Regions from separate parts of the Pseudomonas svalbardensis genome, predicted to be linked through region 2. Evidence: predicted binding sites of a transcription regulator. Region 2 holds the regulator's gene; each other region holds the start of a gene.

The links. Region 2 encodes FliA, which starts transcription of late flagellar genes. Its sites were predicted from a motif close to CTAAAGTTTNNNNNNNNNNNGCCGNTAA; they were not measured.
Region 1: a site for FliA is predicted at 7,877-7,904, ahead of QFX16_RS28285 (methyl-accepting chemotaxis protein). Genes of this name have one in related genera too.
Region 3: a site for FliA is predicted at 5,971-5,998, ahead of QFX16_RS23390 (flagellar protein MotY). Genes of this name have one in related genera too.

What each region holds. Positions count from the first base shown of each region.
Region 1 is NZ_CP125619.1:6,092,809-6,103,560, forward strand. Features, by position in the region: gene glnK (P-II family nitrogen regulator) at 1-12, opposite strand, end outside; gene QFX16_RS28260 (accessory factor UbiK family protein) at 431-691, shown strand; gene QFX16_RS28265 (BRO-N domain-containing protein) at 1,130-1,651, shown strand; gene QFX16_RS28270 (HigA family addiction module antitoxin) at 1,705-2,010, opposite strand; gene QFX16_RS28275 (YifB family Mg chelatase-like AAA ATPase) at 2,697-4,190, shown strand; gene QFX16_RS28280 (aldose 1-epimerase family protein) at 4,470-5,684, opposite strand; gene QFX16_RS28285 (methyl-accepting chemotaxis protein) at 5,796-7,772, opposite strand; gene QFX16_RS28290 (LysR substrate-binding domain-containing protein) at 7,955-8,875, opposite strand; gene QFX16_RS28295 (NorM family multidrug efflux MATE transporter) at 9,035-10,432, shown strand; gene QFX16_RS28300 (putative bifunctional diguanylate cyclase/phosphodiesterase) at 10,543-10,752, opposite strand, start outside.
Region 2 is NZ_CP125619.1:1,858,981-1,869,732, reverse strand. Features, by position in the region: gene QFX16_RS08530 (CheW domain-containing protein) at 1-41, opposite strand, end outside; gene QFX16_RS08525 (ParA family protein) at 43-831, opposite strand; gene motD (flagellar motor protein MotD) at 875-1,765, opposite strand; gene QFX16_RS08515 (flagellar motor protein) at 1,781-2,521, opposite strand; gene QFX16_RS08510 (protein-glutamate methylesterase/protein-glutamine glutaminase) at 2,521-3,651, opposite strand; gene QFX16_RS08505 (chemotaxis protein CheA) at 3,701-5,950, opposite strand; gene QFX16_RS08500 (protein phosphatase CheZ) at 5,965-6,753, opposite strand; gene QFX16_RS08495 (chemotaxis response regulator CheY) at 6,784-7,155, opposite strand; gene fliA (RNA polymerase sigma factor FliA) at 7,323-8,063, opposite strand; gene fleN (flagellar synthesis regulator FleN) at 8,060-8,890, opposite strand; gene flhF (flagellar biosynthesis GTPase FlhF) at 9,007-10,335, opposite strand; gene flhA (flagellar biosynthesis protein FlhA) at 10,347-10,752, opposite strand, start outside.
Region 3 is NZ_CP125619.1:5,067,128-5,077,879, reverse strand. Features, by position in the region: gene QFX16_RS23430 (molybdopterin oxidoreductase family protein) at 1-270, shown strand, start outside; gene grxD (Grx4 family monothiol glutaredoxin) at 368-709, shown strand; gene bfr (bacterioferritin) at 882-1,355, opposite strand; gene QFX16_RS23415 (bacterioferritin-associated ferredoxin) at 1,554-1,772, opposite strand; gene QFX16_RS23410 (peroxiredoxin) at 2,075-2,677, shown strand; gene QFX16_RS23405 (IS4 family transposase) at 2,800-4,131, shown strand; gene rnt (ribonuclease T) at 4,184-4,861, opposite strand; gene pyrC (dihydroorotase) at 4,858-5,904, opposite strand; gene QFX16_RS23390 (flagellar protein MotY) at 6,064-6,972, shown strand; gene QFX16_RS23385 (argininosuccinate synthase) at 7,102-8,319, shown strand; gene QFX16_RS23380 (hypothetical protein) at 8,489-9,121, opposite strand; gene QFX16_RS23375 (response regulator transcription factor) at 9,699-10,325, shown strand; gene QFX16_RS23370 (PA3496 family putative envelope integrity protein) at 10,416-10,595, opposite strand; gene nth (endonuclease III) at 10,702-10,752, opposite strand, start outside.

The DNA of each region.
Region 1 (10,752 bases), 2.1 Mb from region 2:
GACTAGCTTCATGAAAACTCTCTCCCGAATTGGTGGACTTGCCCCAGGAAAACAAACCCGACTCAAGTCTAAGCGCAGTGCCTGGCTTTGTAACGCATCGTCGGCCTTACCTGCCCGTCCGACGCCTGCTAACCACTCCGCACGAAACACTTCCCCCGTTCCGCTTGGCGCACTGCATTCGTCACAGCGACTGCATCAGTGCATGGGTCACTACCGACTAAGCAGAAAGCTTGCCATCTCGCCAAAACCCACTGATTTCAAGCCTTTGGCCGCTGCTGAAAGCGGCTTCGCGCACATGGCCCGACGGATACGCACAACAACAGTGCGTAGCCGTCCGTCCCCATGCGCGAAAAGCGTGCACCCCTGACGGCGAGATTGACTATAGACGCTGCGTGATACACTGCCCGCCATTGTTGACAGGACATTTCCCATGCTCGCGCCCAAAGACTTCCTCGATGCCCTGAGCGGCACCGCCTCCCGCCTCTTCAGCGGCGACACCCCACTGCCGAAAAGCGAAATCGAAAGCCAGTTCAAGGCTCTGTTGCAGAGCGGCTTCAGCAAGCTGGATCTGGTGAGCCGGGAAGAATTCGATAGCCAGATGGTCGTGCTGGCACGGACCCGGGCACGATTGGAGAGCCTTGAGGCGAAGGTGGCGGAACTTGAAGCGAAGCTGAATCCACCAGTCGAGTAACACCGCAGATCCCACGGTGAAACCCAATCCACTGTGGGAGCGAGCCTGCTCGCGATAAGGTCGGAACGACCTTCAGATTCAACCGTAGGAGCTGCCGAAGGCTGCGATCTTTTGATCTTTAAGCGCTCAAAAATCCAAGCACCTTCCTACAACAAAACCACCGCCGTCCGATTGCGTCGTAAGACCTCCAGTTCCTATGCTCATCCCCAGCTGAATGTTCAGCTCTGGGTTTGGCGACCCGGAAGACCCCGACGCACCGCGACCACATTCGACCGGGGAATTTGTTCCCATCTCGAATTATGGCGGCTATGCGTGGGAGACCTTCGGGTCTGCCGGTTTTCGGGCGTCACCGGTTCGCCAACCCGCGCATGGCTGCCACCCTTTTCGTTTGGCGACGATCAGAGGCAGTTTTCTTCATTTGATCCCGAGAACTGCACCATGGACGAAAACTATTTAATACCCCAAGTCTTCACTCGCCACAAACTCAACCTCCACGCCCTTCTAATAGAAAACCAACCCTGGTTCAGCGCCCGTGACCTCGGCCGCCTCCTGCGCCTTTACCTCGACGAACGAGCCGTCCGAAAACTCGACCCCGACCAACACCAAACATTACGAATGCTCATCCACGGCAGCATCGAAAACACACTGCTGATCAGCGAATCCGGCGTCTACGCGTTACTGATCTACCACTACTGCCCCGAATATCGAGGCCTGCGCGAATGGCTGACCCACGACGTGGTGCCAGCCCTCAGAGACGCCCAACAACCCGCCTCAACAGAGCGCCCGATTCTGAGCCTGCTGAACTGGCCGGAGATGTCATTGAGTTTGCTGCACTGGAACAACCAGCCGTGGATTCGGTTGCAAGACGTTCCGCAGATGTTGCCGGACCAAGATCGACCACGAAGCGCCGTCAACGAACCTTGGTGGAGGCGAGTATCGAAGGTGCTCCAAGCATTCTGATCCCCAAAAAAGAACCCCACGCATTTAACGTGGGGTTCAATTAATACGAAAGATCAGGCGCAGTGAGGAAGACGCTCAACCTGATCTCGAATCACGGCACCCCGTTCAATCTCGGCTTTGCGCAAATCGTATGTCGATTGCAGGTTCAGCCAAAATTCTGGGGTCGTATCCAGGCAGATGGAAAGCCTGAGCGCCATGTCTGCACTGACGCCCCTACGCTGAAGCACGATGTCGTTCACCGTCGGTGTCGAGACGCTCAATGCTCTGGCCAAAGCAGCAGCCGTAAGGTTCAGAGGCTCCAGGTATTCCTCTTTGAGGATCTCGCCGGGATGAACCGGGCGCATACCATTCTTAGTCATATTCACCTCAGTGATAATCGACGATTTCAACACTTTCCGGTCGCTGCGAAACAGGTACTCGGTCTCAGAACATTTAAAGCTAACGATCATAATTTAAAGCTTAACGTTATGCATTAATCTTGAGCGTATAACCTGAACTCACAAATGCAAACGTGCTGTTTTGACTTTTGGCCTCCCTTTCAAAAATCTAGGAAAAGGACTACCTGCGCCCTTTAGAAGGTCTTCAAAACCAAGCTGACTCCTACAAAAAAAACCTCCAATTCCCATTGCCTCACAAGTAAGCACATCTCTTAAACTGATTGGCTCGAACACTCATCCAGGCACGCGAGGTGTCTATGAAAAGCAAAAAGCAAAAAGCGAAGCCGTTAATGATCGCTGAGTATCATGCCGAGGCGCTCCGTTTAGCCGGAAACGTTTCTGCCAGCCAACATCGCTTTTTTTAAAGTGGCTGCAACGTATGGCAAAGAACTTGAACCTGATGGCTTGCTTGCAGGTGCACGAGTCTGACTAGGCTTCCCGAAAAAACCGCCCGAGTGGCGGTTTTTTTGTGCCTTGCGATTGGCCTGCTTTGTACTCGCAACATCCAGTGAAAGTTTGCCGCCTAAACCACCCCACCAGAATTTCCACCGCCAACTACCCTTCAAAAAACCCGCAGGAAGCGGTCCTCGCCAGCTCAAGGAACGACCATGTCCCTCTCCATCGTCCACAGCCGCGCCCAGATTGGCGTGGATGCGCCTGCCGTCACCGTCGAAGTCCATCTGGCCAACGGTTTGCCGTCGCTGACGATGGTCGGTTTGCCTGAAGCCGCCGTGAAGGAAAGCAAGGATCGAGTGCGCAGTGCGATCATCAATTCAGGCCTGCAGTTTCCGGCGCGCCGCATCACCTTGAATCTCGCGCCCGCCGATCTACCGAAGGACGGCGGGCGATTCGATCTGGCGATTGCCTTGGGGATTCTCTCGGCCAGCGTGCAAGTGCCGACATTGACGCTGGATGACGTGGAGTGTTTGGGGGAGTTGGCACTGTCAGGGGCGGTGCGGGCGGTTCGGGGTGTATTGCCGGCGGCGCTGGCGGCGCGCAAGGCCGGGCGCACGCTGGTGGTGCCGCGAGCGAATGCCGAGGAGGCCTGCCTGGCTTCGGGGTTAAAAGTGATTGCGGTGGATCATTTGCTGGAAGCGGTCGCGCATTTCAATGGCCACACGCCCATCGCCCCCTACGCTTCCAATGGCTTGCTCTACGCCAGCAAACCCTACCCCGATTTGAATGAAGTGCAGGGACAACTCGCGGCCAAGCGCGCGTTGCTGATTGCGGCGGCAGGGGCTCATAACTTGCTGTTCAGCGGCCCGCCGGGGACGGGGAAAACGTTGTTGGCGAGTCGTCTGCCGGGGCTGTTACCGCCATTGGCCGAGAGTGAAGCGCTGGAAGTCGCGGCGATTCAATCCGTCGCCAGTTGTGTGCCGTTGAGTCATTGGCCACAGCGCCCCTTCCGACAGCCACACCACTCCGCTTCAGGCCCGGCACTGGTGGGCGGTGGCTCGAAACCGCAACCTGGCGAAATCACCCTCGCCCACCATGGTGTGTTGTTCCTCGATGAGCTCCCGGAATTCGATCGCAAGGTGTTGGAGGTGTTAAGGGAACCGCTGGAATCCGGCCACATCGTGATATCCCGCGCCAAGGATCGAGTGAGGTTTCCGGCCCGCTTTCAATTAGTGGCCGCAATGAACCCGTGCCCCTGTGGATATCTTGGCGAGCCCAGCGGTAAATGCAGTTGTACACCGGACATGGTCCAGCGTTACCGCAACAAACTGTCGGGGCCGCTGCTGGACCGCATCGATCTGCACCTGACGGTTGCTCGCGAAGCCACGGCGCTGAATCCTGCGTTAAAACCCGGCGACGATACTGCCACCGCCGCCGGGTTGGTCGCCGATGCACGAGAACGGCAACAAAAACGCCAGGGCTGCGCCAATGCATTCCTCGATTTGCCGGGCCTGCGCAGACACTGCAAGTTATCCACAGTTGACGAAACCTGGCTGGAAACGGCGTGTGAACGGCTGACCTTGTCCCTTCGAGCGGCCCATCGACTGCTCAAGGTTGCTCGCACCTTGGCGGACCTTGAGCAAACCGATGAGATCAAACGCGAGCATTTGGCGGAAGCCTTGCAATATAGGCCGACGAGTCTTTAGGTAGTTTTGTAAGCGTCTTTTCCGAATTCCTTCATTTTGTAAGCGTTTTTTTAATGAAACATGCATTTCTAACCGTTTTTTTGCACGAGTAAGCGAATTTATGTCCAACATCGGCTATGTCTGGCTCTCTCGCGAACACCGGATAACGCCTGTACAACCATTTCCCGTCAGCAGCGAGATAGGTACACGCCGGTCAAGCCAGAGAGACCCAAGTTAGGAGAACGCATCGCACGTGCCGTTGAGGAAGCTTTCAGCGATTTGAAGTAAACGGACGGGACATCAGCCCTTGGTGAGGTCAACCAATGGCGTCTGCCGCACTTCTGTCTCCCGACCACCCTGAATCTCGCTCACCCGCTTCAACGCCTTATCCACAGCCGCCTTATCCGCTAACAAGCTGTAGCTGATCCGGAACTGCTTCTGTTCCTTCGGCCCAATTGTCGGCACCAGGTTCAGTGGCCGCTGATACCGGCGGTTGTAGGAAAAACTCGTCCCCGGTTCCAGCCCCGTGACATAGCCCTGCCCTTGGGTGTCCGTGTTTTTCCACAGGGAGAACACCGGCAACTGCTGAGTATTGAAACCCACCGAAACCCCGAGGCTGCCGGCCTTGTTATGCAGCACGGTCAGCGTATCGCCCTTGGCGTCGGCATACGGCACGACGTTGTAAACCGTCTCGTCGTAGTCCTTGGTCGGCGCACGGTAGGTTTGCCAGTCCGGCAGATCCCCTTTGGCCTTGTCATTGAACGGCGAGACCTGTTTCACCGGTGCGGCGAATCGGGCGCCCTGTTCCAGGAATGGGGTGCTGAAGTTGCTGTGGTACAGCGCCTGGTATTCCTTTGGATAATCGCCGTTGTTGGTGAGGGTGTCGTTGAGGGCGAACGCTACGCTGCCAGGCTCGGTGACCAGCTCAGTCATCACCGAGAAGTCGACTTTCTTGAACGCCTGCTCTTTCAGCTCGCCGCGCAGGCTGATGGTGTAAGGCGCTTTTTCATCGATGTGCAACGTGACTTTGCTGGCCGGAATGTTGGCGGCGCGACCGTGGAGCGTCAGCAGTTCACCGTTGTCCATGCCGGGGTGACCGACCCACTCATAGCCGCAGCGGGCGACTAGCTCGTTAAAGCCCTCGAGCCAGCCCAGCCCGCCGCGGCCGTTGAGTTCGATGAAGGACGGATTGACCACGTCCTTGACCGGCGAATCCCAACCCATGCGCACATTACCGACCGACGCCTGCAGGACGTTCATCCCACGGGTCGGCACCACCGAGAGTTTCATGTTGCCGTTATCGATGTCGATGATGCTGACACCCTCCTGCCGACCACCGTGCAAGGTGCGCAGGGTGACCGAGAAGGGTTTGTCGGTTTTGATGCCGAGCTGCTGACTGGTGATCTGCCAGTTCTGGGCCGCTTTGTCGGTGTCGAGCAACACGTAATCCCAAGCCATGGCGTGGGAGGTAGCCGACAATGCGCCGAGAGCGATAATGAGTTTGAGCGGAGTCATGACAGGAGCCTTTCTTGGAGTTGTGTCGTTTTTATAGACTTGCTGAAACGATTCATCAAGCTTAAAAACAACACAACTCAGCTCATGGCAGAGAAAGAATGCGGCGGTGCCTCAACGGAACCGGTCAACCTCATGCCGTAAATCCGCCGCCAGCTTCTCCAGCTCTTTGGCGGTGATCGCCAGATTGGACACCACTTCACGCTGCTCACTGTTCGCCAGAGCAATGCTTTGCAGGTTGCTGCTGAGCAAGGTTGCGGTACTGCTCTGTTCTTGAGTGGCGGTGGTGATCGCCGCGAATTGCTGACCGGCCGAGCGGCTTTGCTCATCGATCCGCGCCAAGGCCGAAGCCACGTTGGCGTTGCGCGACAGGCCTTCCTGCATCAACAGGTTACCCTGCTCCATAGTGCTGATGGCGTTACCGGTTTCTTGCTGAATGCTTTGGATCATGCCGGAAATTTCGTTGGTCGCTTCGCGAGTGCGTGAGGCCAGGTTACGAACTTCATCGGCCACGACGGCAAAACCACGCCCCTGCTCACCGGCACGAGCGGCTTCGATGGCGGCGTTGAGCGCTAGCAGGTTGGTTTGATCGGCAATCGAGGTAATCACACCGACAATGCCGCCGATTTCCTGGGAGCGCTGACCCAAGGTATTGATCACCGTCGCCGTGCTGTTCAGCGCGCCAGCGATTTGCTCCAGGGACGTGGACGCTTCGTCCATCGACGTACGACCGATCTGGGTTTGCTGTGCGTTTTCTTGAGCTAGACGCTGAGTGCTGCCCATGTTGTCGGCAATGTTCAGGGAGGTGGCGCTGAACTCTTCCACGGCGCCGGCCATGCTAGTGATTTCGCCCGACTGCTGCTCCATCCCTTCATAGGCGCCGCCGGAAAGACCGGACAAGGCCTGGGCGCGGCTGTTGACCTCTTGCGAAGCTTTGCGGATGTGCTCAACCATGGTCGACAAAGCTTGGCTCATCTGGTTGAAAGCGCGGGCCAGCTGACCGATCTCATCGTTGCTCGACACGTTCAGCCGCACGCTCAAATCACCGGCCCCCAAGGCTTCAGCCTGACGCACCAGATCACCCAGCGGCGCGAGTTTGCTGCGCAGCAACCAGACCGCCGAACCCACAGCGATCAACATCGCCAACAGACTGCCAATCGCCAATTGAATACCAACACTCCAGGTCACGGCACGGATTTCAGCTTTCGGCATGCTCGCCACGACCGACCATGGGCCGCCTTCAAACGGTACGGCAATGCTGTAGAAATCTTCGGACTTGTCGCTCCAGAACTCGCCCTTGCCCGGCGTTTTCGCCAAACCAACGATGGTCGGAGTCGCCTGATCCAGCGCTTGTACGCCCGCGATCGGCACCAGCCATTTGCTCTGCTCATCCAGCAGCGCCAGGGAACCGGTCTGGCCGATACGGAAGCGCTTGAGGTTGGCAAACTGCGCATTCTGCGCGTCGGTGTAGTCGAATCCTACGAACAGAACAGCAATCACCTTACCGCCGCTGTCACGTACGGGGGTGTACTGAGTCATGTAGGAGCGGTCGAAGAGCAAGGCGCGACCGACATAGCTTTGCCCCGCCATCAAGCGCGCATAGGCCGGATGAGCATGATCCAGCAAGGTGCCGATGGCCCGGTTGCCGTCCTGTTTGCTCAGGGACGTGCTGACCCGAATGAAGTCATCGCCGCTGCGCACAAACACCGTCGCAACGCCGGCGGTCATTTGCTTGAACTCATCCACTTCCTTGAAATTGTTGTTCAGCACTTCGCTGCCCAGGTGCAGGCCCGGCGTCTGCGCGCCCGCTACCGCCACCGGTTCATCCGGGTGCACGCTCAAACCGCCGCTGAAGCGCTTCTCGAACAGACCGCTCAGGCGCTGGGTGCTTTCACGCAACGTGCCGTGAAAGGTGCTCAACTGATCGGCCAGCAACCGGGCTTCACTGGCCAAATGCTCTTCGCGGGTGGCAAGGTTGGCGGTGTCCAGCGAGCGCAGGGCGAACACGGTACTGCCGCTGATGACAATCGCCAGTATCACGGCAAGCGCAAGACCAAGCTGTGAGGCGATCCGGGCACGAGGTTGAGACATGACAGCTCCTGGCCGAGTGACCGGATCATCCTGATCACGACGCACACTCAGCAAAATTTCTAATGGGAATTACGGCGAACCTGCACGAAGGTTCCACCTGCAGATTTTCGGCGGCAAACCTGAATACTTGAGTAATTAGCCGGGGTATGGCTCAAGGCCGCCATTGCGGCGGCTCTATCGATTCAGCTCAAGTGCTGGACATCGGGCAATTCCATTGCTCGGACTTCGCCTTGCAGGAAGTCGCTGAGCCTGCGCAAACGTTCACCTCCGGGGCGTGTTTTCGGCCATACGAGGTAATAATTCTCACCGCTGGCGACGGCCGTCGGCCACGGCAAACTCAAGCGTCCCTGCGCCACATCCTCCGCGACCATCAACAGATCGCCCATGGACACGCCATAACCTCGGGCGGCGGCGATCATGCCCAGTTCCAGCGTGTCGAACACCTGCCCGCCCTTGAGCGACACCTGATCCGCCAGCCCCATGCGCTCCAGCCAACTGCGCCAGTCGCGACGATCCGGTGTCGGGTGCAGCAGTTCGGCATTGGCCAGCCGTGCAACATCCCACGGTTGATCCTGCAGAAGATTCGGCGCGCCGACTGGAATCAGCTCTTCCGGGAACAGGAAACTCGCCTCCCAGTCCGGCGGAAAATGCCCGTTGCTGAGGATGACGGCGCAGTCGAACGGTTCATGGTTGAAGTCCACCGAGTCGACGTCCATCCAGGCGCTGGTCAATTGCACCTCGTTGCCCGGTTGCAGGTGCCGAAAGCGGCTGAGCCGTGCCAGCAGCCAACGCATGGTCAGGGTCGACGGCGCTTTCATGCGCAGGATGTCATCTTCGGCGCGCAACGTATTGCAGGCCCGCTCCAGGGCGGTGAAGCCTTCGCGAATGCCGGGCAGGATCAAGCGCGCCGACTCGGTCAGTTGCAGATTGCGCCCGCTGCGGTGAAACAGCCGACAGGCAAAATGCTCTTCGAGCGTACGAATATGCCGACTGACCGCGCTTTGGGTGATCGATAATTCTTCGGCCGCACGGGTAAACGAGCTGTGCCGCGCCGCCGCTTCGAATGCGCGCAGGGCATACAAGGGAGGAAGACGACGGGACATTCGGAAAGCTCCTATAGCGGGATTCGGTCACCCTAGCAGAAACTCTCCAGCATGAGTTTTAATCATGCAACCCATCCTTTTTATCCCTTTGTGCAAACCCCGTAGAGCGCCGAGAATCGACGCTTTCCTGTCCCTCTTTAATTATCGAGCGTGATGACCATGCAGCATCCAGCACGTACCGAACTCTGGGCCATCCTGCGGCTGGCGGGGCCGTTGATTGCCTCGCAGTTGGCGCACATGCTGATGGTCCTCACCGACACCTTGATGATGGCGCGCCTGAGTCCAGAGGCGCTGGCCGGTGGCGGTCTGGGCGCAGCAACTTACTCGTTCGTGTCGATCTTCTGCATTGGCGTGATCGCCGCGGTCGGCACCCTGGTGGCCATCCGTCAGGGTGCCGGTGACATCGTCGGCGCCGCCAGGCTGACCCAGGCCGGGTTATGGCTGGCGTGGTTGATGGCGCTGGTAGCCGGGCTGCTGCTGTGGAACCTCAAACCGGTGTTGCTGCTGTTTGGCCAGACCGAAACCAACGTCCACGCTGCCGGGCAGTTCCTGTTGATCCTGCCGTTCGCCCTGCCCGGCTACCTGAGCTTCATGGCCCTGCGCGGCTTCACCAGCGCCATCGGCCGGGCTACACCGGTGATGGTCATCAGCCTCGGCGGCACCGTGGCCAACTTCCTGCTCAATTACGCATTGATTACCGGCATGTTCGGTCTGCCGAAACTGGGGTTGATGGGCATCGGGCTGGTTACCGCAGTTGTCGCCAATTGCATGGCGCTGGCGCTGGCCTGGCACATCCGTCGGCATCCGGCCTACGACGCTTATCCCTTGCGTCAGGGACTGTCGCGACCTAACCGTCAGTATCTCAAGGAACTGTGGCGCCTGGGCCTGCCGATTGGTGGCACCTACGCGGTGGAAGTCGGACTGTTTGCGTTCGCCGCGCTGTGCATGGGCACTATGGGCAGTACGCAAATGGGCGCACACCAGATCGCCCTGCAAATCGTCTCGGTAGCGTTCATGGTTCCGGCGGGGATTTCCTATGCGATCACCATGCGCATCGGGCAGCACTACGGCGCAGGGCAGCTACTGAATGCACGGCTGGCCGGACGGGTCGGCATCGCTTTTGGCGCGGCAGCGATGCTTGCCTTCGCCATGGTCTTCTGGTTGCTGCCGAATCAGTTGATCGGTTTGTTCCTGGACCACAACGACCCGGCGTTTCGCGACGTCATCAACCTGGCCGTGAGCCTGTTGGCGGTCGCCGCGTGGTTCGAGCTGTTCGACGGCACGCAAACCATTGCCATGGGTTGCATTCGCGGACTCAAGGATGCCAAGACCACGTTCCTGGTAGGTTTGGGCTGCTATTGGCTGATTGGCGCGCCAGCCGCCTGGTGGATGGCCTTCCATTTGAATTGGGGGCCGACAGGCGTCTGGTGGGGGTTGGCGCTGGGGCTGGCGTGCGCGGCGGTGAGCCTGACGTTGGCGTTTGAGTGGAAGATGAAGCGGATGATTCGGCGGGAGCTTTCGCCACAGCAGCGTTTCGAAGTCCCTCAGCCAGACTGAGATCCCCTGTGGGAGCGAGCCTGCTCACGAAAAGGCCGTGTCAGTTAACATTGATGTCGACTGATACACCGCTTTCGCGAGCAGGCTCGCTCCCACATTTTTTTCCGTGTTTAAACCACGATTTCCAGCGCCCACTGCTGACTGCTTCCAAAGGTCAAGTATTCAACCAGCTCCCCCAGCGGCAATGGCTTGCTGATCAAATATCCCTGCACCTGATCGCAACCAAACCCGCGCAACAGATCCAGTTGCTCCGGCGTTTCTACGCCTTCGGCGACCACTTCAAGATTGAGGTTGTGCGCCAGATTGATCATCGCGTGGAC
Region 2 (10,752 bases):
GCCAGTTGCGGGCGCGAGGTGGTTTTTACCGGGCGGTTCATCTCACGCCACCTGCGGAACAAGTTGTGCTGCCAGCAGATGCTTGAGCAACGCGCGATAAGCCAGCACCCCACGGCTCTTGCCGTCGAACTGTGAAGGCGTCACGCCGGCACGGCTGGCGTCACGCAAGCGCGTATCGACTGGAATGTAGCCCTGCCAGATTTCTTCCGGGTACTTGTCGCGCAATACCCGCAGCGTGCCGAGGGACGCCTGCGTGCGGCGGTCGAACAGGGTCGGCACGATGCTGAACGGCAGCGCCTGTTTACGCGAACGGTTGATCATCGCCAGGGTGTTGACCATGCGCTCCAGACCTTTGACCGCCAAGTGTTCGGTCTGCACCGGAATCACCAATTGCTGGCTCGCCGCCAAGGCATTGACCATCAGCAAGCCGAGCAACGGCGGGCTGTCGATCACGGCGTAATCGAAGTCCTGCCAAAGTTGCGCCAGGCTCTTGGCAATCACCAGGCCCAGGCCACTCTGACCCGGCGACTGCCGTTCCAGAGTCGCGAGTGCGGTGCTCGACGGCAACAGGGAAATACTCTCGTGGCTGGTGGGCAACAGCAACTGACCGGGCAGGCCTTGCGGCACACTGCCCTTATGCAGGAACAGGTCGTAGCTGCTGTGTTCCAGGCTGTCGGGGTCGTAACCGAAGTAGCTGGTCATGGAGCCATGGGGGTCGAGATCGACCACGACCACGCGCTTGCCCGCCTCGGCCAGTAAACCGGCTAAAGCGATAGAGGAAGTGGTTTTACCGACACCACCCTTTTGATTGGCGACTGCCCAGACTCTCATTCGGATTGTTCCTCCCGGTCGAAATGGTCGACCGAGAAATAGCTCAACGTATTAATGCGGGTGACGGAGAATTGACGGCACTCTCTCGTCCCGGCGACTTGACCGGGGTCGGTGCAGTTTGTGTGCCAGCACGCTTCAACGCGGCATCCGGATGCGCATTGGCCGTTCCGGTCCCCGTGAGGCTGCGGCGTACATCAAGATTTCGTGACACCACCAGCACCACGCGACGGTTACGCGCCCGCCCCTCGGCAGTCGCGTTGTTGGCCACTGGCTGGAACTCGCCGTACCCCACCGACGCCAGGCGACCGGGGTTCACACCCTGCATCGCCAGCATGCGCACGATGCTTGCCGAGCGGGCCGAGGACAGCTCCCAGTTGGTCGGGTATTGCGCGGTGCGGATCGGTTGATCGTCAGTGAAACCTTCGACGTGAATCGGGTTGTCGAACGGTTTCAGAATCGCGGCAACCTTGTCGATGATGTTGAACGCGATGTCGCTGGGCATGGCGTCGCCGCTGCCGAACAACAGGCTGGAATTGAGTTCGATCTCGACCCACAGCTCGTTGCCGCGAATGGTCATCTGGTTGGAGCTGATCAAGTCGCCAAACGCGGCGCTGATGTCGTCGGCGATGCTTTTGAGCGGATCGCTGGCACCCGCGATACCGGCGTCGACCTGCTCGGCGTCTTTAACCAGCGGCTTGGCCGGGGTCACGGTCTTCGGTCGCTCGTCGCCGATCGGGATCGGCTTGAGGGCGCGGTCGGAATCGGTAAACACCCCGATCAACGCTTCGGAAATGACCTTGTACTTGCCTTCGTTGATCGAAGAGATCGAGTACATCACCACGAAGAAAGCGAACAGCAACGTAATGAAGTCGGCGTATGAAACCAGCCAACGCTCATGGTTTACATGTTCTTCAGGTTGCCGACGACGAGCCATAGTCCATTACCCCCATCAATCCATGAAGCCCTGAAGCTTCAACTCAATAGAGCGAGGGTTTTCACCTTCGGCGATCGACAGAATGCCTTCCAACAACATTTCGCGATAACGCGACTGCCGCAAAGCGACGGACTTGAGTTTGGCGGCAATCGGCAGCAGCACCAGGTTGGCACTGGCCACGCCGTAGATGGTCGCGACGAAGGCCACGGCAATGCCGCTACCCAGTTGCGATGGATCGGCCAGGTTGCCCATCACGTGGATCAGGCCCATCACCGCACCGATGATGCCGATGGTCGGCGCGTAGCCGCCCATGCTTTCGAAGACTTTGGCGGCTTCGATGTCGCGGCTTTCCTGAGTGTAGAAATCCACTTCCAGGATGCTGCGAATCGCTTCCGGCTCGGCGCCGTCCACCAGCAGTTGCAGACCTTTGCGCGAGTAGTTGTCAGGTTCGGCGTCGGCCACCCCTTCCAGACCCAGCAGGCCTTCCTTGCGTGCGGTCAGGCTCCAGTTGACGACGCGATCGACGCCACCGGCGAGGTCGATGCGTGGAGGGAACAGGATCCAGGCCAGTATCTGCATGGAGCGCTTGAAGGCGCTCATCGGTGACTGCAGCAGCGCCGCACCGACGGTTCCGCCGATAACGATCAACGCCGCCGGGCCGTTGGCCAAGGCGCCGAGGTGGCCGCCTTCAAGGTAGTTGCCGCCAATGATGGCGACGAACGCCATGATGATCCCGATGAGGCTTAAAACATCCATCAAATACAAGCCTCGACCAGATGCTTGCCGATATCGTCCAGCCCGTACACCGCGTCGGCGAGTTCGGCTTTGACGATGGCCATCGGCATGCCGTAGATCACGCAGCTGGCTTCATCCTGAGCCCAGATCGAGCTGCCGCCCTGCTTGAGCAGACGCGCGCCTTCGCGACCATCGGCGCCCATGCCGGTCAATACGACCGCCAAAACTTTGTCACCGTAAGACTTGGCCGCGGAACCAAAGGTGATGTCCACGCACGGCTTGTAGTTCAGACGTTCGTCGCCCGGGAGGATCTTCACCGCGCCACGGCCGTCGATCATCATTTGCTTGCCACCCGGCGCCAGCAGCGCCAGGCCCGGACGCAGGATGTCGCCATCCTCGGCTTCCTTGACGCTGATGCGGCAGAGCTTGTCCAGACGCTCGGCAAAGGCCTTGGTAAAGGCAGCTGGCATGTGCTGGATCAATACGATCGGTGCGGGGAAATTGGCCGGCAATTGGGTCAGAACCCGCTGCAGGGCAACCGGGCCGCCAGTGGACGTACCGATGGCGACCAGTTTGTAGGCTTTGCGTTTCGGCGTTGGCGACGACGAGGCTGGCGCGTACGTACGCGCCGGAATCGGAGCCGGTGCCGGACGCGCAGGCGCACTGCTGCCGTAGCTGCTGACGCTGGCAGGTGCAGGCGTCGGGGCGGGTGCGGCGACAGGTGCCGGAGCGCTGTAGGTGTTGGCGCGACGGTTACTGCGCGAGATGCTGAGAATCTTCTCGCACAGCAGTTGCTTGACCTTCTCCGGGTTACGGGAGATGTCTTCGAAATTTTTCGGCAGGAAATCCACCGCGCCAGCGTCCAGCGCGTCGAGGGTTACCCGAGCGCCTTCGTGGGTCAGCGAGGAGAACATCAACACCGGGGTCGGGCAGCGCTGCATGATGTGCCGCACTGCCGTGATGCCATCCATCATCGGCATCTCGTAATCCATGGTGATTACGTCTGGCTTGAGGGCCAGCGCCTGATCAATCGCCTCTTTTCCGTTGGTCGCCGTGCCGACGACCTGGATATTCGGATCCGCTGAAAGAATTTCCGAGACGCGGCGGCGGAAAAACCCCGAATCGTCCACCACCAGGACTTTAACTGCCATAAACACTCCGTTAGACGGAGCGAGGCTCAGTCGCCCCGCTCCACCAGAATCAAATACGCCGTGCGGCGTAACGCTTGAGCATGCTCGGAACATCGAGAATCAGCGCAATGCGGCCGTCACCGGTGATGGTGGCGCCGGACATGCCCGGGGTTCCCTGGAGCATTTTGCCCAATGGCTTGATGACCACTTCTTCCTGGCCCACCAGTTGATCGACGACGAAGCCGATCCGCTGAGTGCCCACCGAAAGGATCACCACATGGCCTTCGCGCTGCTCTTCATGAGCGGCGGAGCTGACCAGCCAGCGTTTGAGGTAGAACAATGGCAGCGCCTTGTCCCGCACGATCACCACTTCCTGGCCGTCCACCACGTTGGTGCGCGACAGGTCGAGGTGGAAGATCTCGTTGACGTTCACCAGCGGGAACGCAAACGCCTGGTTGCCCAGCATGACCATCAGCGTCGGCATGATCGCCAGGGTCAACGGGACCTTGATGACGATCTTCGAGCCCTTGCCCTTGGTCGAATAGATATTGATGGTGCCGTTGAGCTGGGCGATTTTGGTTTTCACCACGTCCATGCCCACGCCGCGTCCGGAGACATCGGAAATTTCGGTCTTGGTCGAGAAACCCGGCGCGAAGATCAGGTTGAAGCAATCGGTTTCGCTGAGGCGATCCGCTGCATCCTTGTCCATCAAGCCTTTCTTCACGGCAATGCCGCGCAGAACATCGGCGTCCATGCCCTTGCCGTCATCGGAAATCGACAGCAGGATGTGGTCGCCTTCCTGTTCAGCGGACAGGATCACCTTGCCGCTGCGAGGCTTGCCCATCGCTTCACGCTCGGCCGGCTCTTCAATACCGTGGTCGACCGAGTTGCGCACCAAGTGGACCAGCGGGTCGGCCAGGGCCTCGACGAGGTTCTTGTCGAGGTCGGTTTCTTCGCCGACCAGTTCCAGGTTGATCTCTTTCTTGAGCTGGCGAGCCAGGTCGCGAACCAGACGCGGGAAGCGCCCGAAGACCTTCTTGATCGGTTGCATCCGGGTCTTCATGACCGCGGTTTGCAGGTCGGCCGTGACCACGTCGAGGTTCGACACGGCCTTGGACATGGCTTCGTCGCCGCTGTTGAGGCCCAGACGGACCAAGCGGTTACGCACCAGTACCAACTCGCCGACCATGTTCATGATTTCGTCGAGACGCGCGGTATCGACCCGCACGGTGGTCTCGGCTTCGCTGGCCGGTTTTTCCGGTGGCGGCGCGGACGGAGCACGAGCCGGAGCCGGGGCAGCAGCAGCGGCAGGCTTCGGCGCTTCGGCTTTAGGCTCGGGCGCTTTGGCAACGGGTTTCGGTGCAACAGCCTTGGCAATGGGCGCCGCAACCGAAGCGCTGGCGCCCGACGCGGTACCGACTTCAGTGAACTTGCCTTTGCCGTGCAATTCGTCGAGCAGCGATTCGAACTCGTGATCGGAGATCAGATCGCCCCCAGCCGCTTTAGCGGTGGGCGCAGCCGGGGCCGGCACCGCAGCAATGGCCGATTCCAGCGCATCAACGGCAAAGTTACCCTTGCCGTGCAGCTGATCGAGCAGTGCTTCGAACTCGTCGTCGGTGATATCGGAGCTGTCGCCTGCCGCTTTCGGGGCAGCCGGTGCGGCTGGCGCCGGGGCCACCGCATCGACGGCGAACTGGCCTTTACCGTGCAGTTGATCGAGCAACGACTCGAACTCGGCATCGGTAATTTCGTCGCTGCCCGCTGCATTGCTGCTCGGCGCCGGCACAGCCGCCGGGGCTTCTGCCTGAGCCTTGACGGCGTTCAGCGAGTCCAGCAGTTGTTCGAATTCGTTATCGGTGATGTCACCCGATTCGCTCTCGGCGGCAGGTTCTTCCACCACCTCGGCGACCGGTGCCGTTTCATCGGCGGTTTGCGGCTCGGCCAGACGGGCCAGAGCTGCCAGCAGTTCAGGCGTGGCAGCCGTGATCGGGGTGCGCTCGCGGACTTCGGTAAACATGCCGTTCACCGCATCCAGCGCTTCGAGAACCACGTCCATCAGTTCCGAGTCGACGCGACGTTCACCCTTGCGCAGGATGTCGAACACGTTCTCGGCGATGTGACAGCACTCCACCAGCTCGTTGAGCTGGAGGAAGCCGGCGCCTCCTTTTACAGTGTGAAAACCGCGAAAAATTGCATTGAGCAAGTCCGCATCATCAGGTCGGCTTTCAAGCTCGACCAGCTGTTCGGACAGTTGCTCTAGAATCTCGCCGGCCTCAACCAGGAAATCCTGAAGGATCTCTTCATCGGCGCCGAAGCTCATGTGTAGGGGTGCTCCTAGAATCCAAGGCTGGAAAGCAAATCGTCTACATCGTCCTGACCGGACACAACGTCTTCTCTTTTATCGGCATGAATCTGCGGACCTTCACCCTGAGAGAGATGTTTTTGCGGATCTTTTTCTGCCAGCATCGCTTCACGGTCATGTTCGATGCCCGCAAAGCGGTCCACCTGACTGGCCATAAGCACGAGCTTGAGCAGGTTGCTTTCAACTTCGGTGACCAATTGGGTCACGCGCTTGATCACCTGACCGGTGAGGTCCTGGTAATCCTGAGCGAGCAGAATGTCGTTGAGGTTGCTCGACACAACGCGATTGTCTTCGCTGCTGCGTGTCAGGAAACCGTCGACTCGCCGGGCCAGCTCGCGGAACTCTTCAGCCCCGACTTCGCGACGCATGAACCGTCCCCAGTCGGTGCTCAAGGCTTGGGCTTCGTTGCTCAGGCCGTTGACCAGCGGCGTGGCGTTTTCCACCAGGTCCATGGTGCGGTTGGCAGCAGCCTCGGTCAGCTTGACCACATACCCCAGACGCTCGGTGGCATCCGTGATCTGCGAGACTTCCTCGGCTTGTGGCATGTGCGGGTCAATCTGGAAATTGACGATCGCGCTATGCAGCTCGCGAGTGAGCTTGCCCACTTCCTGATACAGGCCACGGTCACGGGTCTGATTGAGCTCATGGATCAGTTGCACAGCGTCGCCGAACCTGCCTTTTTCAAGGCTTTCGACCAGTTCGACCGCGTGTTTTTTCAGAGTCGATTCGAAATCGCCCTGTGAAGACTCGTTATGCTCCATAGCTCCCCCGTGGCGCAGTGGCTTCGCACATCAACCGATGCGTTCGAAAATCTTCTCGATTTTTTCTTTTAACGCCTGGGCCGTGAAAGGCTTGACCACATAGCCGTTAACACCGGCTTGGGCTGCCTCGATGATCTGCTCGCGCTTGGCTTCAGCGGTCACCATCAGCACCGGCAGGTGCTTGAGCTTTTCATCGGCACGCACGTGGCGCAGCAGATCGATACCGGTCATGCCAGGCATGTTCCAGTCTGTTACCAGAAAGTCGATGCTGCCGCTGTTGAGAACCGGAATGGCAGTAGTGCCATCGTCGGCCTCGACCGTGTTGGTGAACCCAAGGTCACGCAACAGGTTTTTAATGATCCGCCGCATCGTTGAGAAGTCATCAACGATGAGGATTTTCATGTTCTTGTCCAATTCGACCTCCAAGCAGTCTTAAACGCGCCCAGCACCTGGACGCGCCATTTCAATCAATCCGGCAAAGCACTCAATGACTGTCTGGAGCACAACAGATCGGGACCGGTACGGTTCAACACCCCACCAGCCGCGTTCGCAGTGTCCCCACACTGCCTTCAGCGCGCTCGCCACTCCCCCAAACGCCCCCGCAAACGGGCCGCGCACTGGCTGTGTAACTGGCTGACCCGAGATTCGCTGACCCCCAGGACCTCACCGATTTCCTTGAGATTCAACTCTTCGTCGTAGTACAGCGCCAACACCAGTCGCTCACGCTCCGGCAAATTGGCAATCGCGTCCGCCAGCGCTGCCTGGAAGCGTTCATCTTCCAGATCGCGCGACGGCTCCAGATGAGCACTGGCGCCATCCTCGTGCAGCCCTTCGTGTTCGCCGTCCTGCAACAGATCGTCGAAACTGAATAAGCGGCTGCCCAGGGTGTCGTTCAAAATCCCGTAATAATCGTCGAGACTCAATTGGAGTTCGGCCGCAACCTCGTGATCTTTAGCGTCACGGCCGGTTTTAGCTTCAATCGAGCGAATGGCGTCGCTGACCATCCGGGTATTGCGGTGGACCGAACGTGGCGCCCAGTCCCCCTTGCGTACTTCATCGAGCATCGCGCCACGGATTCGAATGCCCGCGTACGTCTCGAAACTCGCGCCTTTGCTGGCGTCGTATTTGGTCGACACTTCAAGCAGGCCGATCATCCCGGCCTGGATCAGATCTTCCACCTGAACACTGGCTGGCAGACGCGCCAGCAAGTGGTAGGCAATGCGTTTAACCAGTGGCGCGTAACGCTCGATCAGCTCGTACTGCGCGTCACGTGCCGACTTCTTGTAGAGGTTGTAGCCACTGGCTGTCATAGCACGGGTCCTGCCGTTTGTTGCACGAGGCGCTCGACGAAAAACTCCAGGTGCCCACGCGGGTTGGCAGGCAGCGGCCAGGTATCGACCTTCTGTGCAATGGCCTTGAACGCCAGTGAGCACTTGGACCGCGGGAAGGCTTCGTAAACGGCGCGCTGCTTCTGCACAGCCTTGCGCACACTTTCGTCGTAAGGCACCGCGCCGACGTATTGTAAGGCGACGTCAAGGAAGCGATCCGTGACCTTGGTCAACTTGGCGAACAGGTTGCGACCTTCCTGCGGGCTCTGGGCCATGTTGGCCAGGACCCGGAAGCGGTTCATGCCGTAATCGCGGTTCAGCAGTTTGATCAGTGCGTAGGCATCTGTGATCGAGGTCGGTTCGTCGCAGACCACCAGCAAGACTTCTTGCGCTGCGCGAACGAAACTGACGACCGAGTCTCCAATGCCCGCAGCGGTGTCGATCACCAGCACGTCGAGGTTGTCGCCGATATCGCTGAACGCCTGGATCAGGCCGGCGTGTTGGGCCGGGCTCAAATGAACCATGCTCTGTGTGCCGGACGCGGCCGGGACGATGCGAATGCCGCCAGGGCCTTGCAACAGTACGTCGCGCAGCTCGCAGCGGCCTTCGATCACGTCGGCCAAAGTACGTTTGGGTGTCAGTCCCAGCAGGACGTCGACGTTCGCCAGCCCCAGATCGGCGTCCAACAGCATGACGCGCCGGCCGAGCTCAGCTAGAGCCAGGGACAAGTTCACTGACACGTTAGTCTTCCCGACGCCACCTTTGCCGCCGGTCACCGCGATCACCTGTACGGGATGCATGCTGCCCATGAATTTTCTTTACCTTGTCTTACTTAGACGGAGGCCACATTACTGGCTGCGCGTTCACTAACTGAACAATGCATGGCAGACCATCGATGTAGGTACAAAAACTGTTCATTAATACCTCAGCCGACCTGCTTGGTCGGGCTGTGGTAAATATCAGCGAACATGTCAGCCATGGCTTCTTCGCTGGGTTCTTCTTGCATTTGCACGCTGACGGCGCGACTGACCAACTGATGACGACGCGGTAGATGCAAATCATCCGGAATCCGCGGGCCATCGGTCAGGTAGGCCACCGGCAATTCATGACTGATGGCCAGGCTCAACACCTCGCCCAGACTTGCCGTTTCATCCAGTTTAGTCAGGATGCAGCCAGCGAGCCCACAACGCTTGTAACTGTGATAAGCGGCCGTTAGAACCTGTTTCTGGCTGGTGGTTGCCAACACCAGATAATTTTTTGATTTGATGCCACGACCAGCCAGGCTTTCGAGCTGCATGCGCAGTGCCGGATCGCTGGCCTGAAGGCCCGCGGTATCGATCAGCACCACGCGTTTGCGCAGCAAGGGCTCCAGCGCCTGCACCAGCGATTGGCCCGGATCGACATGCGTCACCGACACATTGAGGATCCGGCCCAACGTCTTGAGTTGTTCCTGAGCACCAATACGGTAGCTGTCCATGCTGACCAGCGCGATATTCTGCGCGCCGTACTTGAGCACGTAACGGGCCGCGAGTTTGGCCAGGGTGGTGGTCTTGCCCATGCCGGCGGGGCCGACCATGGCAATCACGCCGCCCTCTTCCAAAGGCTCGACTTCCGGTGTGGCGATCATCCGCGCCAGGTGTGCCAGCAACATGCGCCAGGCCTGACGAGGTTCTTCAATATCGGTAATCAGCGCCAGCAAATCACGCGACAACGGGCCGGACAGACCGATGCGTTGCAGGCGACGCCAAAGATTGGCCTGGGCCGGACGGCTGCCTTGCAGCTGATTCCAGGCCAGGGAGCCGAGTTGCACTTCCATCAGTTCGCGCAGGCTGTTGAGTTCGAAACGCATCGAGTCGAACGCCCGTGGGTCGACGCCACCGGAGGCAGGTGCCGCAGCCGGTGCAGGACGACGGGGTTCGGTGTAGGTTGGCTCGATCAGCGGCTCGGCGGCGGTCAGTGGCAGGCCGGCGAACAATTGGCGATTGGTGGACTTATCGCTCTCGCCATCGCTGCGCAGGCTCAGTTCGGCCTGGGCGGTGACGATCCGCGATTGGGTCTTGCGCAGCTCGTCTTCGAGTTCCATGTTCGGAACGCGCGGGGCCAGCGCCGACAACTTGTAATCCAGGGCAGCCGTCAGCTCGACACCACCGGCGATCCGGCGGTTGCCAATGATGGCGGCATCACCGCCCAGCTCATCACGAACCAGTTTCATGGCCTGACGCATATCGGCGGCGAAAAAACGCTTAACTTGCATAAACCACTACCTCAGCCGTTGGGCCCTACTGTCGCAACGATGGTCACTTGCTTGTTGTCAGGAATTTCCTGGTAAGCCAACACATGCAAACCCGGGACTGCCAATCGGCCGAATCGCGACAGCATCGCGCGAACCGGACCGGCTACCAACAGAATCACCGGTTGACCTTGCATTTCCTGACGCTGCGCCGCATCGATCAACGAGCGTTGCAGTTTCTCAGCCATGCTTGGCTCCAGCAGAACACCCTCTTCCGAGCCTTGTCCTGCCTTCTGAAGACTATTGAGCAATATTTGTTCCAACCTTGGCTCCAGGGTGATCACTGGCAGCTCGGAGTCAGTGCCTACAATGCTTTGGACGATTGCGCGGGATACGCCAACGCGAACCGCGGCCACCAGCGCGGCAGTATCTTGACTCTTG
Region 3 (10,752 bases), 3.2 Mb from region 2:
GCCAGCCGTGGGCTCAACGACGGACAGCGAGTGCGGGTCAGTTCGCGGGTCGGTGTGATTGAAGTTGAAGTGCTCGGCAGTCTGGATATGATGAAAGGCGTGGTCAGCCTTCCGCACGGTTGGGGCCATGCGCGGCCGGGTGTGCAGATGACCATTGCCAGTGGTCAGCCGGGTTCCAGCGCCAATGACTTGACCGACGAGTGTCAGCTCGATGAGTTGTCGGGCAATGCGGCGTTGAACGGTGTGCCAGTGACCGTGTCGGCGGCTTGATCAAGTCTGTCGGGGAGACCGAGCAGGGTGCTCGGGTTTCCGTTACAATGCGCCACCGTGCCGACCCCTGAGTCGGAAAGTTCAGCCGAGGTGCTCCATGGATATCATCGAAACGATTAAAGAGCAGATTGCTAACAACACCATTCTGCTTTACATGAAAGGCTCGCCGAATGCCCCGCAGTGCGGCTTCTCTGCGAAAGCCGCGCAGGCCGTGATGGCGTGTGGTGAAAAATTTGCTTACGTGGACATCCTGCAGAACCCGGAAATCCGCGCCAACCTGCCAAAATACGCCAACTGGCCAACCTTCCCGCAACTGTGGGTTGGCGGTGAGCTGGTCGGCGGTAGCGACATCATGACCGAGATGGCTGCAGACGGTTCGCTGCAAACCACCATCAAGGCTGCTGTCGAAGCTGCTGCTGCCAACAAGACCGAAGCCTGATTGGTATCTGTAGGAGCAAAGCTTGCTCGCGATGCAGGCGCCGCGGTTTAGCAAGAACACCGCGTCATCGTTCATCGCTGGCAAGCCATGCTCCTACAGGGTCATTAAAAAAGCCCCGCCTCTTTAAAAGAGCGCGGGGCTTTTTATTGTCTCGGGTTTAGCGGGCGCTAACTTACTCTTCGCCCATCTGCGATTGCAGATAGTTCTCAAGACCGACTTTATCGATCAGGCCCAGTTGGGTTTCCAGCCAGTCGATATGTTCTTCTTCGGATTCAAGAATATCTTCAAGCAGTTCACGGCTACCAAAGTCGCCAACGGTTTCGCAATGAGCGATGGCCACTTTGAGATCCGCATGACCGGTGCGTTCGATACGCAGGTCGCACTCAATCATTTCCTGGGTGTGTTCGCCGATCTGCAGCTTACCCAGGTCCTGGACGTTCGGCAGGCCTTCAAGGAACAGGATGCGCTTGATCAGCTTGTCCGCGTGCTTCATCTCGTCGATGGATTCGTGGTATTCGTGCTTGCCGAGCTTGTTCAGGCCCCAATCTTCGTACATGCGTGCATGCAGGAAGTATTGATTGATCGCGACCAGCTCATTGGCAAGGATCTTGTTGAGATGCTGGATGACTGTAACGTCGCCTTTCATGATGGGGTCCTGCCCTAAGTAACTGTCTATAAGGCAGAGTTTGAGCCGCGTAATTAAGAGTGTCAAACCTAAGTTATTGAAACTTAAGTGAAAATTAATCGGAATAAGAATGTTTGTGTTCCGCGTCTAGATCGTAAGCGGTTGATTTTCAGACATAAAAAAACCGGACATCAAGTCCGGTTCTTTGAAATACGTTATTTACGCGGCAGTAAATTCTACAGGGAAGGGAATCGCGGCCTGGGCCGATTGCAATTTGGTCAGGGTTTCGCGGACCACTTCCTTGGCAAGGCAGGCACATTTGCCGCATTGGCTAGCTACGCCGGTGGCCTGACGGACTTCCTTATAGCTGCAGCAACCTTCATAGATCGCTTCGCGGATTTGACCGTCGGTGACGCCAGTGCAGAGGCAAACATACATAAGTGAAAACCGTCGCTGGTTGTGACTCAATTGCGATGGATCTTAATGTTAACGAGAATGATTGTCAAAGTGGTTTCTGAAAGCTTTGATCAGGGCTGACGAACGGTTTCCTCTCGGCATCGATCACGACGAAAACCCGTCAACTGCATTTCCCCTGACAAAAAAACCGTTAAGGACAGGCCAAAAACGCAGTGTATGATGGCCGGTCCTTATGAAGCGGGTTCGTGTCACAGGGCTGTCGCCTGAAGGTGGCAGGCTGGCGCAAACCCGGAACTTCACGTTTTTACACCAGGAGATATCCAATGAGCGTACTCGTAGGCAAACAAGCCCCAGACTTCACCGTACCGGCCGTACTCGGCAATGGCGAAATCGTAGACAGCTTCACCCTGTCGTCGGCCATCAAAGGCAAATACGGCCTGGTGTTCTTCTACCCACTGGACTTCACCTTCGTTTGCCCGTCCGAGCTGATCGCTCTGGACAACCGTATGTCTGACTTCAAGGCACGCAACGTTGAAGTGATCGCCGTTTCGATCGACTCGCACTTCACCCACAACGCCTGGCGCAACACCCCGGTCAACAATGGTGGTATCGGCGAAGTTCGCTACACCATGGCTGCCGACCTGAAGCACGAAATCGCCAAGGCCTACGACGTTGAGTCCGAAGGCGGCGTGGCTTTCCGTGGCGCGTTCCTGATCGACGACAAAGGCGTTGTCCGTTCGCAGATCATCAACGACCTGCCGCTGGGTCGTAACATTGAAGAGCTGATCCGTCTGGTCGACGCTCTGCAATTCCACGAAGAGCACGGCGAAGTTTGCCCTGCCAACTGGAAAAAAGGCGACAAAGGCATGACCGCTTCGACCGAAGGCGTCGCGGCTTACCTGACCGAGAACGCTGCTGCGCTGTAAGGCACGTTTGAGGCATAAAAAAACCGGCCGTTGAGGCTAATGCCGATCAGTTAAGCCCTCTCGCTTGACCTTTGGCCGCAAGAAATCAAAATCCGATGCCTGTACTGGCATCGGATTTTTTTATGCGTCTCGCTCGGGCCCTGGAACTGACCCACAATATCGCCTCCACCCCTAACTCAATCGAGGGACTGGATTCTTTACTCGATCCATCTTTGGTCGAGCAGGCACTTGAACAGGCCGGCGTGGCGACCCTGCGCAAGCGGCGTTTGCCACTGGAAATGATGCTCTGGTGCGTGATATCCATGGCCTTCTTTCGCCGCATGTCGGCGTGGGATGTGGTCAGCCGCATGAACATCATGCTGCCGGGCCAACGTCCATTGGTGGCACCCAGCGCTGTGGTTCAAGCCCGTCAGAGATTGGGCTGCGAGGCTGTACGACAAGTCTTCCATCTGACTCAGAAAAGTTGGCATGAGACCGTGGATCACCCAACTTGGGCAGGCTTGCGTTTGCTGGGGGTCGACGGCGTCGTCTGGCGAACACCCGATACACCCGAAAATCGGGCGCGCTACGATTCCGCCAGCAACCAGCATGGCGACACCGGTTTCCCCCAGGTGCGCATGGTCTGCCAAATGGAGTTGACCAGCCACATGCTGATCGGCAGCGCGTTGGATGGCTATCGCAGCAACGAAATGAAACTGGCGGAGCAACTGATCGAAACCACGCCCGATCACTCGCTGACGCTGTTCGATCGCGGTTTTTACTCCTTGGGTTTGCTGCATCAGTGGCAGCAAGCAGGCATCGAGCGGCATTGGCTGATGCCTCTGCGCAAAGGTGCGCAGTACGAAGTGATTCAGCGCTTGGGGCGCCAGGACGCTGTGGTCTCGTTGAGCACTTCGCCGCAGGCCCGCACGCAATGGCCGGGGCTGCCGGAGCGCCTGACCGCGCGATTGCTGAGCAAAACCGTCAAGGGCAAGGTTTGTCAGATCCTGACGTCGATGGCCGATCCGCTACGCTTCCCGTCCGACGAAATCGTCGACCTGTACAGCCAGCGATGGGAGATCGAATTAGGGTTTCGCGAGATGAAACAGACGCTGCTCAACAGCAGCTATACATTGCGTAGCAAGACGCCCGAGATGATCGAGCAGGAACTGTGGGGTGTGTTGCTGGGCTACAACCTGCTGCGCTACCAGATGGTGGAAATGAGCCGCCACTGTCCAGGTATTTACCCGTGCGAAATGAGCTTTGCCGCGTGTACTTGGGCAATTTTAGGGTTTATCAACAGCGTTTCGGCCGACCGTTCCGGGAACATCCCCAAATATCTGGCCGAGCTGCACGCCTCTGCCCCGCATTATGTTCTGCCGCATCGACGGGAAGAGCGCATTTATCCCCGCGCCATAAGGCTCAAATCACCGAAATATCCGATCAGAAAGAAAAATGCCAGTCAGCTTAACTGACTGGCATTAGCCGTTGAGGCCGGTTTTTTTATGGGCGGGATAAACCCAACGATCAGTCGTTGTAGTCTTCCCAGCCGCCCATTTGTTTCCAGCGATTGACGATGCCGCAAAACAGCTCGGCCGTCTTCTCGGTGTCGTAGCGAGCCGAGTGGGCCTCACGGCCGTCGAAGTCGATGTCGGCTGCCGAACAGGCCTTGGCCAGTACGGTTTGGCCGTAAGCCAGACCGGCCAGGGTCGCGGTATCGAAGCTCGAGAACGGATGAAACGGATTGCGCTTCATATCCAGGCGTGCGACAGCGGCGTTGAGGAAACCCAGATCGAAGCTGCTGTTGTGCCCGACCAGAATCGCCCGTTTGCAACCGTTGGCTTTCAGAGCCTTGCGGATGCCGCGGAAGATGTCGGTCAGCGCTGCTTCTTCACTCACTGCCATGCGCAGCGGGTGATCGAGTTTGATCCCGGTAAATTCCAGAGCGGCCGCTTCGATGTTCGCGCCTTCAAAAGGCTCTACGCGAAAGAAGTAGGTGTGGTCGGGGTACACAAACCCTTTTTCGTCCATGCCAATGGTGGTTGCGGCAATTTCCAGCAAGGCGTCAGTGGCAGAGTTGAAACCACCGGTTTCAACGTCGACAACGACTGGCAGGTATCCACGGAAGCGCTCAGCCATCGGGTGGCGCGAACCAGCTCCGCCGCCTTGACCGTCCTGTTCGTCGTCGAAATGGTCTTCACTCACGCGTGTTCCTCCAGCAGGCGCCAGCGCAGTTTTTCACCGGCGCGCAGCGGGATTACGGTCAGCTCGCCAAATGGCAGGCTGGTTGGGGCGGTCCACTCTTCGCGGACCAGGGTAATGCGATCGGTGTTCACCGGCAGGCCGTAGAAACGAGGGCCGTTCAGGCTGGCGAAGGCTTCGAGCTTATCCAGCGCGTTGCGCTGTTCGAAGGCTTCGGCATACATCTCGATCGCTGCATAAGCGGTGTAGCAGCCGGCACAGCCGCAAGCGGCTTCTTTGGCGTGCTGGGCATGGGGCGCCGAGTCGGTGCCGAGGAAGAACTTGTCGCTGCCGCTGGTGGCGGCGTCGAGCAGGGCTTCCTGATGGGTGTTGCGCTTGAGGATCGGCAGGCAATAGAAGTGCGGCCGAATCCCGCCCACCAGCATGTGGTTGCGGTTGTACAGCAGGTGATGCGCGGTGATGGTCGCGCCAACATTGGCCGAAGCCTCGTTGACGAACTGCACGGCGTCGGCGGTAGTGATGTGTTCGAACACCACTTTGAGGCTCGGGAAGCGCTCGACCACACGACGCATGTGCTCATCGATAAAGAATTTTTCGCGATCGAACACGTCGACATCGCCACGGGTGACTTCACCGTGAACCAGCAAGGGCATCCCGACTTCGGCCATGGCCTCAAGTGCAGGGAAAATCTTGTCGATGCTGGTGACACCAGAGTCCGAGTTGGTGGTCGCGCCGGCCGGGTACAGCTTGGCGGCGTGAATGAAGCCGCTGGCCTTGGCCTCGCGAATTTCTTCGGGCTGGGTGCGGTCGGTCAGGTACAGCACCATCAACGGTTCGAAGCGGCTGCCAGCCGGGCGTGCAGCGAGAATCCGCTGGCGATAGCCGTCGGCTTCAGCGGTGTTACGCACCGGAGGTACCAGGTTGGGCATGATGATGGCGCGACCAAAGGTGCGCGCGACATCCGCGACTGTATTGGGCAACACAGCACCATCGCGAAGATGAATATGCCAGTCGTCGGGACGCAGCAGGGTCAGGCGGTCGGACATGAGGGGATTCCAGGCGGGTCAAACTGAGGGGAATGCTACCGGAAAAGACTCTTCCAGGCACTCGCTATCAAGTTTTGCAGGAAGCTTCCGATATCCAACAGGTATGCCGTAAACATCTGTGTGTCGGTCTTTTTGTTGTAGAAGCCAGTGGAGCCTCCCGTGCGCCAGCGTTATTTAGCCTTGCTCAGCGTGTTTGCCAGCCTTCCTGCGATGGCGCTCACTTTCCAGACCCGTCTGGAGAGCATCGAGTGGACGGTCGAAGGAGACAAGTTCGAGTGCCGCCTGACTCAGCCGATCAGCGATTTCGGTTCGGGCGAGTTCGTGCGTCGCGCTGGCGAGCAAGCGACGTTTCGTCTGAAGGCCTATAACTCGATGATCGGCGGCGGTTCGGCCACCTTGCTGGCGGCGGCTGCACCCTGGCAGCCGGGGCGTGGCGACATCAACCTCGGTTCTGTACGAATCGGCAGCGGCAATGTGTTGTTTAACAGTTCGCAAGTTCAGGCTGGCCGCTTGATCAGTGGCCTGATGGACGGCCGCAGTCCGGTCGTTCGACATTACTCGGGCGATGGCCGGGTGTCGGAAGTGCGCCTGTTGCCGGTCAAGTTCAGCAAGGCCTTCAACGACTACCAGAGCTGCGTGGCGAAGCTGCTGCCGAAGAATTTCGAGCAGGTTAAACAATCGCAGATCGGCTTCCCCGGTGAAGGCATCGATCTCGACGCGCAGGCCAAGGCGCAATTACAAGTGATGCTGGAGTTCATGAAGGCTGATCCGACGGTCAACCACGTCGAGCTCGATGGCCACTCGGACAACAGCGGCAACCGCCTGACCAATCGTGACCTGTCGCGGCGTCGGGCCCTGGCAGTCATGGAGTTCTTCAAGGCCAACGGCATTCAGGAATCGCAGATCACCGTGCGCTTTCACGGCGAGCGTTATCCATTGGCGCCCAATACCAATTCCGCCAACCGGGCGAAGAACCGTCGGGTCAATGTGCACCTCGCGCGCGTTACGCCCACCGAAAAGTCGGCCCCTCAGGCCACCGCATCGGCGAGCGCTGCATCGACCTCCTGAACCCGCTGTAATCGTCGCTCACTCGACATAATCTGTCGCTTCGTCGTCATAAGCTGTCGCGCCTCTGTAAATTATCCTGCATGACCGGTAGACTTGACTGCTTTCCGTAGAACCCCGTGGAGTGATGGCATGGCGGACGTAAACAAGGTCGTTCTGGCGTATTCCGGCGGCCTGGACACTTCGGTGATCCTCAAGTGGCTGCAGGATACTTATAACTGTGAAGTCGTGACCTTCACCGCTGACCTGGGTCAGGGCGAAGAGGTCGAACCTGCACGCGCCAAGGCACAGGCCATGGGCGTGAAAGAGATCTACATCGACGACTTGCGCGAAGAATTCGTGCGCGATTTCGTTTTCCCGATGTTCCGCGCCAACACCGTTTACGAAGGCGAGTACCTGCTGGGTACTTCCATCGCTCGTCCGTTGATCGCCAAGCGCTTGATCGAAATCGCCAACGAAACCGGAGCTGACGCCATTTCCCACGGCGCCACCGGCAAGGGCAACGACCAGGTTCGTTTCGAGCTGGGCGCCTACGCCTTGAAGCCAGGCGTGAAAGTGATTGCTCCGTGGCGCGAATGGGACCTGCTCTCCCGTGAAAAGCTGATGGATTATGCTGAAAAGCACAACATCCCGATCGAGCGTCATGGCAAGAAAAAATCCCCGTACTCGATGGATGCCAACCTGCTGCACATCTCCTATGAAGGCGGCGTGCTGGAAGACACCTGGACCGAGCACGAAGAAGACATGTGGAAATGGACCGTCTCCCCGGAGAAGGCTCCTGACAAAGCTCAATACCTGGAACTGACCTACCGCAACGGCGATATCGTCGCACTGGACGGCGTCGAAATGACCCCGGCTACCGTGCTGGCGACCCTGAACCGTATCGGTGGCGAACACGGTATCGGCCGTCTCGACATCGTTGAGAACCGTTACGTGGGCATGAAGTCCCGTGGCTGCTACGAAACCCCAGGCGGCACCATCATGCTGCGCGCCCACCGTGCGATCGAATCGATCACCCTTGACCGCGAAGTGGCTCACCTCAAAGACGAGCTGATGCCTAAATACGCCAGCCTGATCTACACCGGTTACTGGTGGAGCCCTGAGCGTCTGATGCTGCAACAGATGATCGACGCGTCCCAGGCCCACGTGAACGGCGTTGTGCGCCTGAAGCTGTACAAGGGCAACGTGATCGTCACCGGTCGCAAGTCCGACGAATCGTTGTTCGATGCCAACATCGCGACCTTCGAAGAAGATGGCGGCGCCTACAACCAGGCCGACGCGGCGGGCTTCATCAAGCTCAACGCCTTGCGCATGCGAATTGCGGCGAACAAAGGCCGGAAGCTTTTCTGAGATCTTTGAAACCGTAGTGGAACGACGGTAATAGAGTTGTGGCCTTGTCGGTGACAAGGCCACAATTTTGAATAGGGGGAGTTTTCCTACCGGTCATCGTGTTATCAGCGCTCTATTTGTATCTGTAATACCTTCCTTCTGTTTCCTCTCTCTGAATGCTCTTCAAGCGTTACCTGCTGCGTGTCAGGTAAAAAGAGTGATCAAGAATCGTCAGACCGTGTGAATTCAAATTGTAAGCAATGCAAAGCGTTGGGCCGCTGCGATTCTTTGCCTGTTTTGATTGCTTGCTTGCGCTTTCCTTCAGTAATGCCTCCGAATCGGTACAGGTGAGAAATACGATCACTTGTGCAGGGCTTCCCTGTGGGCGTCGGTATTTTTCAATCCAGGCACCGAATTCCATTTTCTTGTTTAGCCACCGCGCATCGATGATGTGCAGGTTCTTCAGCTGCTCGGCCATGCAAACGTACTGTAGAGCCGAGAGGCCCGTCTGAATATCGATCCGGGCGGGAGGGTCCTTCAGGTTATCGGGTCGCTGACCGCGTTCAGCGTTGTCCATCACTTTTATAAAGTGCTTTCCCTTGCCGTAATCGGATGGCGCGTACAGCGACCGATAGTTGAAGTTGAGTGTGGCGAAGAAAAGAAAAAGCAAATAAAAAGGGAAACTGATCAGGAACCAGATATAGAACTCCCGTTCCTTATTGTCGAGAAAGGGCAGTGATACGGCGGCCGATGTTTCAGAAATAGCGGCAAATATTGCAATAACTGTCATGGGGTTGATGATTTTTTTCTTTGATTTGATCATGTGTTTTGCTCGTTGAAATATTGTTTTTTCTCGGTTGATTAATGTTTTGGTTTGATTTTAATAACTAAGTGGTCGGTGATTGTATTGGTGCGGTGGCTCCTTTTAAGTTTTAGATTTAGAGGGTTTGATAGTAGCGGTATTGAGTGTGCGGCGGGTGCCTCTGTTGTAGGGTTTTAGGTGGTATTGGATTGAGTTTGTTGTTGAAGTGTTGCCTGGTGTGATTTTTACTACATTCTTGATGTGCGGTGTTTGTGGTGTGGGGTTTCAAGTGGTAAATATCAGTTACTTTTAAGGGTAGCTCAATAGTCAGTATTCGTTGGACCTCTTGCGGCGAACCCTGTTATTTGGTTTTCTGGTTGTAAACTGAAACAAAAAAACTGCGGATAATCGAAATATTTTCTGGTTGATAAAACGTTTACCCCCACCGTATTTTTGGGAATTTTGTAAGATTATTCTTCAATGTCTGTAGGGAATGTCTCTCGGTGTGGGTGGCCGAGGGGGGCGGCATGCCATGGGTGAAACGACTAGGCTATCGTGCGGGCTCTAAAAATTCGAACAGCGAAAATTGGACTTGCCCATGAATAAAGTGCTGATCGTGGATGATCACCCCGTCATTCGTCTTGCGGTACGTATGCTAATGGAGCGTCACGGCTACGAGGTTATTGCAGAGACAGATAATGGCGTGGATGCGTTGCAACTTGCCCGTGAGCATATGCCGGATATTGTCATCCTGGATATTGGAATACCGAAACTTGATGGGCTGGAAGTCATTGCGCGTCTGACATCGACAGCGATGCCCATGAAAGTGCTGATATTAACTTCCCAGGCACCTGGGCATTTTTCCATGCGTTGCATGCAATCCGGTGCCGCAGGGTATGTCTGCAAACAACAGGATCTCACTGAGTTGCTCAGTGCAATAAAGGCAGTATTGTCGGGCTACAGTTACTTTCCGAATCAAGCCTTGCATACCGTACGTTCCAGTTTGGGGAACGCCAGTGAGGCCGATATGGTGGATCGACTGTCGGGACGGGAAATGATGGTCTTGCAACAATTGGCCCGAGGCAAGACCAACAAGGAGATCGCCGACGGAATGTTCCTCAGCAATAAGACCGTCAGTACTTACAAGACTCGTCTGTTGTTGAAGCTCAATGCTCGCTCCCTGGTGGACCTGATCGAATTGGCTCAGCGCAATGGTCTGGTGTGACTGACTCAGCGTTTGACGAGGCGCGATGAACGGGGGGTATCAGGGGTCGGCACTTAGTAAAAAGCCTCCGTTTCGGGAGGCTTTTAGGTGTCATAGGTCAAAATCGTAATCGGCCAATTGCTTTTGCAGTCGGCGCTCCTCCAGCAGATTGTCGATGGTACGGCGTTTGCTCAGGTTTGTCTTCGCCACTTCAACCACCGGTTCAGCATCATCTGCTTCAACAGGGGTGAAGTCGTCTTCTACTTCCAATTGCTCTTTGCCAGTGCTCATAGTGTTACTCCAGGCTAAGACTGCCTTTGGCGCTCCTTATATCGATAATCTTCCGGCGGGTAAAAAAGATTTTTTCAATCGATAAATCAAAAAACCTAATAGCGCCTCAATCGTCCGAAGTCTTTTGCTTGTATTCGCACAAGTCTTCGATCCGGCA